Regions from separate parts of the Paenarthrobacter sp. NPDC018779 genome, predicted to be linked through region 1. Evidence: predicted binding sites of a transcription regulator. Region 1 holds the regulator's gene; the other holds the start of a gene.

The links. The regulator HrcA, encoded in region 1, represses chaperone genes, less so after heat shock. The targets are predictions, from matches to a motif close to TTNGCACTCGNNNNNNNCGAGTGCNAA.
Region 2: a site for HrcA is predicted at 1,758-1,784, ahead of groES (co-chaperone GroES). Genes of this name have one in related genera too.

Annotation. Positions count from the first base shown of each region.
Region 1 covers NZ_JBIRZS010000001.1:195,514-200,095, forward strand. The annotation lists gene hemW (radical SAM family heme chaperone HemW) at 1-173, shown strand, start outside; gene ACH488_RS00940 (DUF4870 domain-containing protein) at 186-599, opposite strand; gene ACH488_RS00945 (DUF3097 domain-containing protein) at 704-1,555, opposite strand; gene hrcA (heat-inducible transcriptional repressor HrcA) at 1,772-2,779, shown strand; gene dnaJ (molecular chaperone DnaJ) at 2,831-3,961, shown strand; gene ACH488_RS00960 (16S rRNA (uracil(1498)-N(3))-methyltransferase) at 3,964-4,582, shown strand, end outside.
Region 2 covers NZ_JBIRZS010000002.1:16,656-21,237, reverse strand. The annotation lists gene groL (chaperonin GroEL) at 1-1,228, opposite strand, end outside; gene groES (co-chaperone GroES) at 1,315-1,611, opposite strand; gene ACH488_RS02270 (hypothetical protein) at 1,809-2,231, opposite strand; gene ACH488_RS02265 (SAM-dependent methyltransferase) at 2,299-3,522, shown strand; gene ACH488_RS02260 (hypothetical protein) at 4,120-4,500, opposite strand.

The sequences.
Region 1 (4,582 bases):
TCGGTTCGGGATTGGACGTGGATGCCTTGGACAAGGTAGGCCGGCACGCCATGGCCGGGCTGATTGCCGATGGCCTGGTGGATCCCGTTGCCGCCTTCAAGGGTCGTTTGGTGCTGACCCTCAAGGGCCGCTTGTTGGCGGACGCCGTGGTGCGCAGGATCCTGCCGGACTGACCGGCCCGGGCGCTATTTGATCCAGCGCAGGTTGAAGCGGTAGCGGTGGGGTTGGCCGTGGTTGACGCGGATGCCTGCGGAAACGGAGAAACACGTCAGGGCCACCCAGATGGCTGTTGCGATGACCGCGAAGATGTTGCCCACAACCGGCAGCAGGACCAGGATGTTCGCCAGGACAGCGGCAATGGTGGGTGGAAGCGTGAAGTTCAGGGCTTCCTTGGACTCCTGCGCCGTGAACGGGCCGCGCTCCCGGAAGATCAAATAGATCAGCAAGGACGGAAGGCAGCCGAGGATTCCGCCGAAGTGCGCCAAGGTGGCCCACTGCCGGTCTTCGCTTGCCGTGAGGGGCAGTGCATTCGCAGGTGCACCATGGTACTGGGGCTGGCCTGCGGCCCTGCCCTGTTCTTCTGGAGCGTTCTCTGCCACGGTGTCTTCCCTTTGCTGTAAAAATGCGGTGTTGCTGTCCCAGAATACTGGGTCCGGACTCCCTGCAGGGACCATCCGCCCCTGAAACGGGCAGGTGTCCCGGCTCAGGGGGCGGTCAGGAAGTCGATGACTTCCTCCACGCGCCCAAGGAGGGAGGCTTCCAGGTCCGCGTAGGTCCGTACTGCCCCCAGCAACCGCTGCCAGCCGAGCCCGATGTCCTCCGCCGTTTCGTGCGGCCAGCCGAAGGCCCGCAGGATTCCCGTCTTCCAGTCCGTGCCGCGCGGCACGTCAGGCCACTGTTCGATGCCCAGTACCTTGGGGCGGATCGCCTGCCACACATCGACGTAGGGGTGTCCCACGATCAACACGTTTCCCGCGGCTCCCGGTACCTGCATGGCCTCGGCCGCAATGCGGGACTCCTTCGAACCGGCCACCAAGTGGTCCACCAGGATACCGAGCTTGCGCTGCGGACCGGGTCCGAAGGCGGCGATGGCGGACCGGAGGTCGTCCACGCCATGGAGCGGCTCCACGACGATGCCTTCCACCCGAAGGTCGTCACCCCAAACCTTTTCCACGAGTTCGGCGTCGTGCTTGCCTTCCACCCAGATCCGGCTGGCCTTTGCCACTTGTGCGCGTTGGCCTTGGACTTTGACAGAGCCCGACGCCGTCCTGCCGGGCTGTACAGCGCCGGCCGGCTGCCGGGCGGCCGGAGGGAGCAGGCGGATCGCCTGGCCGTCCAGGAGGAAACCGAACCCCAGCTGGAAGGACCGGGTCTTGCCCCGGCGGTCCTCCAGCGACACGATGTGCATTCCGCCCGACTTCTCGACCCGGACGACCTCACCCACCCAACCGGATTGGACGTCTTCCAGGACCATCCCGCGCTGGACAGGCACTTCGGGAAGCTTCTGTTTGACGGGTGCGGAAAGGTCCTGCGGACCCCAAGTGTCGAAAGCCAAGGACTTCATACCTCTTCGCGCTGGGTTTGATGGGCCGGTAATGGGTGGAGACGGCTCCACGGAGGTCATCCGCGGGCGTTTTCAATGCTAGCAACGGGGTGGCCCATACTAGACTTGTTAGCACTTAGGCATGTTGAGTGCTAAAAGCAATGGTGAATCCGGGTCCATCCCACGCTGGGCAGCCCGGATTCGGAGCGTCGACAGGAGGTGTTGCACATGAGTGAGCCACGCAAGCTGGAAGTGTTGCGTGCCATCGTCGAGGATTACGTGCACTCACGGGAACCTGTCGGCTCCAAGGCGCTGGTGGAGAGGCACCACCTCGGCGTATCAAGTGCCACCATCAGGAATGACATGGCCGTCCTTGAAGAGGAAGGCCTCATCGCCGCCCCGCACACCAGCGCGGGCCGTATTCCCACGGACAAGGGCTACAGGTTGTTCGTGGACCGGATCTCCCAGGTGAAGCCGCTTTCGGCCGCCGAGCGCCGGGCCATCCATTCCTTGCTTGAAGGCCCCGACGATCTTGACGACATCCTGGAGCGGACAGTACGGCTCCTGTCGCAGTTGACCAACCAGGTGGCAGTGGTGCAGTACCCGCACTCCAAGCGGGCCTTGGTCCGGCATGTGGAGTTCGTGCTGCTGGCACCCAAGCAGGTGCTGGTGGTCCTGATCGCGGACACCGGCAGCGTGGGACAGAAAGTCATCGACGCCGGAACCGAGGTCACCAACGAGTCGTTGCTGGCCCTGCGGGCAAGGTTCCTGGGCAGCATTGCCGGCACCCCGCTGGAGCTGTTGCCGCAGGTGCTGCCCTCCGTTGTGGCCCTGTGCCGGCCGGAGCTTCGCGGGGTGGCGCAGGTCCTCGCCGCCGGACTCCAGTCCCTCAGCGATACCAGCCGCGAAGAGCGCATCCTGATGGCGGGCACGGCCAACCTGGCCCGCTCCAACGTGGACTTCCCCTTGAGCATCGGCCCGGTACTCGAGGCCCTTGAGGAACAAGTCGTGATGCTTCGGTTGTTGTCGGACATGGGCGATGATCCGCGAGGGGTCACCGTGAGCATTGGCCGGGAGAACCCGTACGACGGGCTGTCCGAGGCTTCAGTGGTCGCGACGGGTTACGGCTCCGGTGCCAAGGTAGGCATCCTGGGGCCCACCCGGATGGACTATCCCACCACCATGGCCGCTGTGCGCGCCGTGGCCCGTTACCTTTCCCGTATTCTCGGCGGCTGACACCAGCCACCGACGCAAGAACCGCAGGACAACAAGGAAGAGATACTGACTTTGAGCAGCCACTATGACGTTTTGGGAGTCTCCCCGGAAGCCACCGGAGAAGAGATCAAAAAGGCGTACCGCAAGTTGGCGCGAAAACTGCACCCGGACGTGAACCCGGGCGAGGATGTCGCTGAGCAGTTCAAGGCCGTGACGCACGCTTACGAAGTGTTGTCCGACCCGCAGAAACGCCGCGTGTACGACGCCACCGGCAATGAGAACGGAACCGACAACGGTTTCGGTGGCGGCTACTCCGGGCAGGGCTTTGCCTTCCAGGACATCTTCGATACGTTCTTTGGCGGTGGCGGCGGGGGACACGCAGGTCCTGCCTCCCGTGTCCGGCGCGGCCAGGATGCCCTCATCAGCGTCCGCATCGACCTCAAGGACGCAGTCTTCGGCGTCAACAAGAAGCTCGAAGTCGACACGGCGGTTGTCTGCCCCACCTGTGATGGCAGCTGCTGCCGTCCCGGAACACACCCTGAACGCTGCGACATCTGTGGTGGCAGCGGCCAGGTCCAGCGGGCAGTGCGCTCCATCCTCGGCCAGGTCATGACCACGGCTCCGTGTGGGTCCTGCGAAGGCTTCGGCACCATCATCAAGGACCCCTGCAACGAATGCAGCGGCCAGGGCCGCATCCGCAGCCGCCGCTCGCTGACCATCAAGGTGCCCGCGGGCGTGGCAACGGGAACGCGTATCCAGCTGTCCGGCCAGGGTGAGGCGGGCCCTGCCGGAGGCCCTGCAGGCGACCTTTACGTCGAGATCCGCGTCAACAGCGATTCCACGTACATCCGCGAAGGCGACGACCTCCACGCAACGCTGAGCGTGCCGATGACTGCAGCCGCCCTGGGAACGGAACTGACCCTGGAGACCTTCGATGGCCCCCAGGAAATCGACGTTAAAGCGGGCACACAGTCGGGTGAAATCATTACCCTCCGCGGTTTGGGCGTCACCCATCTTCGTGGCTACGGCCGCGGAGACCTCAAGGTGCACTTGCACGTTGAGACGCCGGTCAAGCTGGATGCCGCGCAGGAAGACCTGCTGAGGCAGCTTGCGAAGTTGCGCGGAGAGCAGTTCACGGAAGGCAAGCTCGTAGCCAGTGGCGGCATGTTCGCCAAGCTCCGGGACAAGCTCGGTAACCTGTAGCGGTGAGCAACCCCGTCTTCTTCACCCCGGCCGGAAGCCTGGACGGCCTGGGGCCGGGTTCCGTGTTCATCCTCGAGGGTCCGGAAGCCCGCCACGCCGTGACAGTGAAGCGGTTGGCCGTCGGCGAATCCGTGGACCTCGCGGACGGGTCCGGCGCCCGGCTCACCGGCAAGGTGTCCGACGCCGGCCAAGGCTCGCTGTCGGTGACGGCAACGGACGTGGTCTTCGAGGACCAACCATCGGTGCGGCTGGTGCTGGTCCAGGCACTGGCCAAGGGTGACCGGGACGAGCTCGCCATCGAGACCGCCACGGAACTCGGCATCGACGCTGTCATACCCTGGCAGGCGGAACGTTCCATCGTGCGGTGGAAGGGCGACCGTGCAGCCAAGGCCCATGCAAAGTGGCAGTCAGTGGTCACCGCCGCTGCCAAGCAGGCCCGGCGCGCCTGGATTCCCGAGGTCAGGTCCATCGTGGACTCCGCATCGCTGGCCAAGGCAGTGGCTGGGGCAGACGTGGCCGTCATCCTGCATGAGGATGCAAAGAACGGGCTACGGTCCGTGTTGGAAGGTGCGGCCCAACTGGCCGGTGCCGGCCCCGACGCGCCCCGTGAAGTCCTGCTGA
Region 2 (4,582 bases), on a different contig from region 1:
AAACGATGCCTTCCTCAAGGGCCGCACGCGTGGAGGAGACAGCGTCCTCAATGCGGTGCTTCTTTTCCTTGAGCTCAACCTCGGTGGCTGCGCCAACCTTGATGACGCCGATTCCGCCGGCCAGCTTGGCCAGGCGCTCCTGGAGCTTCTCGCGGTCCCAGTCGGAATCCGTGCGGGTGAGCTCGGCGCGGAGCTGTGCAACGCGGTCAGCTACGTCCTGCTCGGTCCCGGCACCATCAACGATGGTGGTGTTGTCCTTGGTGACCGTGATGCGGCGTGCCGTACCCAGTACCTCAAGCCCAACGGTGTCCAGGCTCAGGCCGAGATCCGGGGAAACAACCTGCGCACCGGTGAGGGTGGCGATGTCCTGGAGCATGGCCTTGCGGCGGTCGCCGAAGCCCGGGGCCTTGACGGCCACAACGTTGAGCGTGCCGCGGATGCGGTTGACGATCAGCGTGGACAGGGCTTCGCCTTCAATGTCTTCGGCGATGATGAAGAGCGGCTTGGAAGCCTGGAGGGCCTTCTCCAACAGCGGCAGGAAGTCCTGCAGCGAGGAGATCTTGCCCTGGTTGATCAGGATCAGCGCGTCTTCGAGGACTGCTTCCTGGCGCTCTGCGTCGGTGACGAAGTACGGGGAAAGGTAGCCCTTGTCGAACTGCATGCCCTCGGTGAGGACCAGTTCGGTCTGCGTGGTGGAGGACTCTTCGATGGTGATGACACCATCCTTGCCCACCTTGCCGAAAGCCTCGGCCAGCAGTTCGCCAACCTCATCACTCTGTGCGGAGATCGCTGCGACGTTGGCAACCTGGGTGCCTTCGACTTCGCGGGCGTTCTCCAGCAGGCGGGCGGCGATGGCTTCAACGGAAACCTCGATGCCGCGCTTGATCTCGCCCGGAGCGGCGCCGGCTGCGACGTTGCGCAGGCCTTCCTTGACCAAGGCCTGTGCGAGCACGGTGGCCGTGGTGGTGCCGTCACCGGCAACATCGTTGGTCTTGGTGGCGACTTCCTTGGCCAGCTGTGCGCCAAGGTTCTCGTAGGGGTCGTCCAGCTCAACTTCGCGGGCGATGGTCACGCCGTCGTTGGTGATGGTGGGGGCGCCCCACTTCTTGTCCAGCACCACGTTGCGACCACGGGGGCCGAGGGTCACCTTGACGGTGTTGGCGAGCTTGTCGATACCGGCCTCAAGCGACCGGCGGGCAGCGTCGTTAAACGCAAGCTGCTTTGCCATGGTTGTGTCCTTTCAGAACGGAAAACCCGCACCACTGGCTGCTGGAGAAAATTCCAACGATGCCTGCGGTGCGGGGTTCCAGGAAGTTACTTGACGACGATCGCGAGGACGTCGCGGGCGGACAGAACGAGGTACTCGCTGCCACCGGTCTTGACTTCGGTTCCACCGTACTTGGAGTAGATAACGACGTCGCCAACGGCTACGTCCACCGGTACGCGGTTGCCGTTGTCATCGAAGCGGCCGGGGCCGATTGCAACAACTTCGCCTTCCTGCGGCTTCTCCTGTGCGGAGTCCGGAATGACCAGGCCGGAAGCCGTGGTCTGCTCTGCTTCGAGCGGGCGAACAACAATACGATCCTCAAGAGGCTTAATCGAGACCGACACTCGGATCTCTCCTTTTCATGAGCTGATTCATGGACTAAGAACAAGGGTGCCGAGGCGTGCAACCGTCGTCGCGGTGCCGGCAGCTGCCTGGCGGTGGTGTTAGCACCCACCTAGGGAGAGTGCTAACCACGACTCTATGTAAGGCGTTAGCACTCGGTCAAGGTGAGTGCCAGCATTTCGTCATGGGTGAACCCGGCTTACTGGTCCCTGAGGTCGTCCAGGTCGTAGTCCTCGTCGTCAGCGTCGACTGTCGTGGCCCCGCGGTTGAGGTAGAGAACAACACCCGCAGCAACGGCCACGACGCCGGAAACCACCAGGCCGATGATCCCGCCGGCGCGTACTCCGCTGTACAACTCCCGGATGTCACGGGCCTCGTCGGTAGCGTCATTGACACTCTTGCCCGTCACCGAATAGGCGGCAGCGTTGAAGGAGTCCAACGCAAAGATCACAATGAGCAGCCCCGCGCAGATCACGGCGATCACGACGCCCGCAATCAAGGCGGGCCGCGCGTACGCCGTGAGGGAACGACCGGCGGAATGTCCATCGGCTCCGGGACGGACGGGCTGGTTATTGTCCGGGTTGTCGGCGTGGGAGGGCTGCGGAGCTGCGGTGTCTTCCATGAAATCAACCCTATCGGGCTGATCGCTCCGGTCTCAGCCCCGGGCGCGAAACGTTAAGCTGGATGCCATGCCCAACGCTCCCCAGGAACACCTCGCGCCCTTGCTCACCGCCGAAGGATGGGAACTGCTTGGCTCACTGGGACCTTACCGGGAAGCCGACGCACTGGCCCTGAACGCGTCCCTGCGCAAGGCCGGGCACTCCCCCGAGCTTGTAGCCGCCGTCCTGACGCAATCGCGCCTGCGGACCAAGGCCGAGGCCAAATTCGGCGAGTTTGCCCACCAGATGCTGTTTACCCAGGCGGGCTTGGAACAGGCCACGCGACTCAATGTTGCAGCCCGGCACGCCGAGCGCTTCGTGAAGGCAGGAATCTCCCACGTGGCTGATCTGGGGTGCGGGCTGGGCGCCGATTCCCTCGCGCTGGCATCCATGGACGTCAACGTCACTGCGGTGGAGATGGACGAAACCACAGCCGCCTGCGCCACCATCAACCTGATGCCGTTCCCGCACGCCACGGTGGTACATTCCGATGCCACGTCCGTGGACCTCTCCGGAGTGGACGGCGTGTGGCTCGATCCTGCCCGGCGGACCACCTCAACCTCCGGAACAAAGCGGATCTGGGACCCCGAGGCGTTCTCTCCCCCGCTCTCGTTCGTCGAGGGCCTGGCAGCAACCGGCCGCGCAGTGGGGGTCAAAATGGGCCCTGGCATGCCCCACGATTCCGTCCCGGCCGATTGCGAGGCGCAGTGGGTCTCCGTGGGTGGCGATGTCACCGAGGTGACCCTCTGGTTCAACGCCGTTGCCCGTCCCGGGGTTCGCCGCGCAGCGCTGGTGATCGGCGCCCAGGGCGCTGCCGAAATCACCAGCGGCGAGGATTTCGACGGCGGTCCGGTGGCCGCCGTCGGGCCCGTGGAAGGGTTCCTGTACGAACCGGACGGTGCAGTCATCCGGGCAGGGCTGGTGGCCGATGTTGCAGACCGGCTGGGCGGACACCTGGTGGACGAGCACATCGCCTACATCTGTGCAGCCGAACTCCATGACACCCCCTTCGCCCGCGCCTACCGCGTGATCGAGGTGATGCCCTACAACGTCAAGGCCCTCAAGGCGTGGGTCAAAGCGAACGGCATCACCGTGCTGGACATCAAGAAACGCGGCACCGCGGTCACGCCCGAGGAACTCAGGAAACAGCTGCTGCCCGGTAAGGCGTCCGGGAAGGCGAAGACAGCCACGCTGGTGCTCACCAGGATCGGCGAGGAGCGGGTGGTTGTGGTGGTGGAGCCGGTCGGCGCTTAGCCGGGGCTCGCCCCATCGCCGCCAGTCCCCGTCACAATGATGTCGTCTTTATCCGGGCCGCCGGATCCAGGGTGCATTCGCTGTGCACGTTTATGAATGACGTACCTTTCGACGGCGTGAAAATCAGGAGCATGCCTCGCGGGGCTACAGCATGAATCTCAATGCCAGTGGTGTTTCCACCCATGTTGTCGAAGACGTGTGTAATCCTGTAACCCTTCGATTTCCAATGGGCCTTCATAGCGTCCACGGCAGCCCGCGGATCCTCGACAGGGCCGCCCTCGATCTGTGTTTGGTAGGCCCTCCCATCCTCACGAGCATGCACCGAGCACGGCCCGGGGAAGAATCCTGCGGTGTGATTGCGATCCCAAATGGGCCAATCTGCGCCAGACTGCTGCACCGTGTCATCGATGGCCTCCATGAACTCCGTGAATACTTTCTGCGCACTTCGCTCGCCTGGCGCCCGCTCGCCACCCTGACTGCCAGTCGCCGGGTTTGCGTTGCATCCTGCCATTATCAAACACACCACGGCCATCACTGCGAAGACCTTTGAGCGCTGCCGCGTCGGCCGCGCGGGGACAGTGAATTCACGAACCATAACTACGTCGTTTTCTTGGCGGCCGCAGGGTCCAATGTACATTCACCGACAACTTTGATAAACGAAACAGTTTTCGTCGGCGTGAAAATTAGGAGCATGCCCCGCGGAGTCACGGCATGAATCTCAATTCCCGTGGTGTTTGGGCCCCTGTTGTCGAAGACATGTGTAATCCTGTACCCCTTCGACTCCCAGTGGGCCTTCATGGCTTCCACGGAAGCCTGCGGATCCACGACCGGGCCGCCTTCGATCTGCGTCTGATAGGCCCTGCCATCATCGCGTGCATTCACCGAACACGGTGGCGGAAAGTAGCCGGAAGTGTCGTTGGCATTCCAGTTGGGCCAGGTCGCTCCCGAATGCTGCACCGTGTCGTCCATGGCATCCATGAAGTCCGTGAACACCTCCGCCGCGCTCCGCTGTCCTGGCCCCGGACCGCCGCCTTGGCCACCACCCGCTTGGTTTGCACCG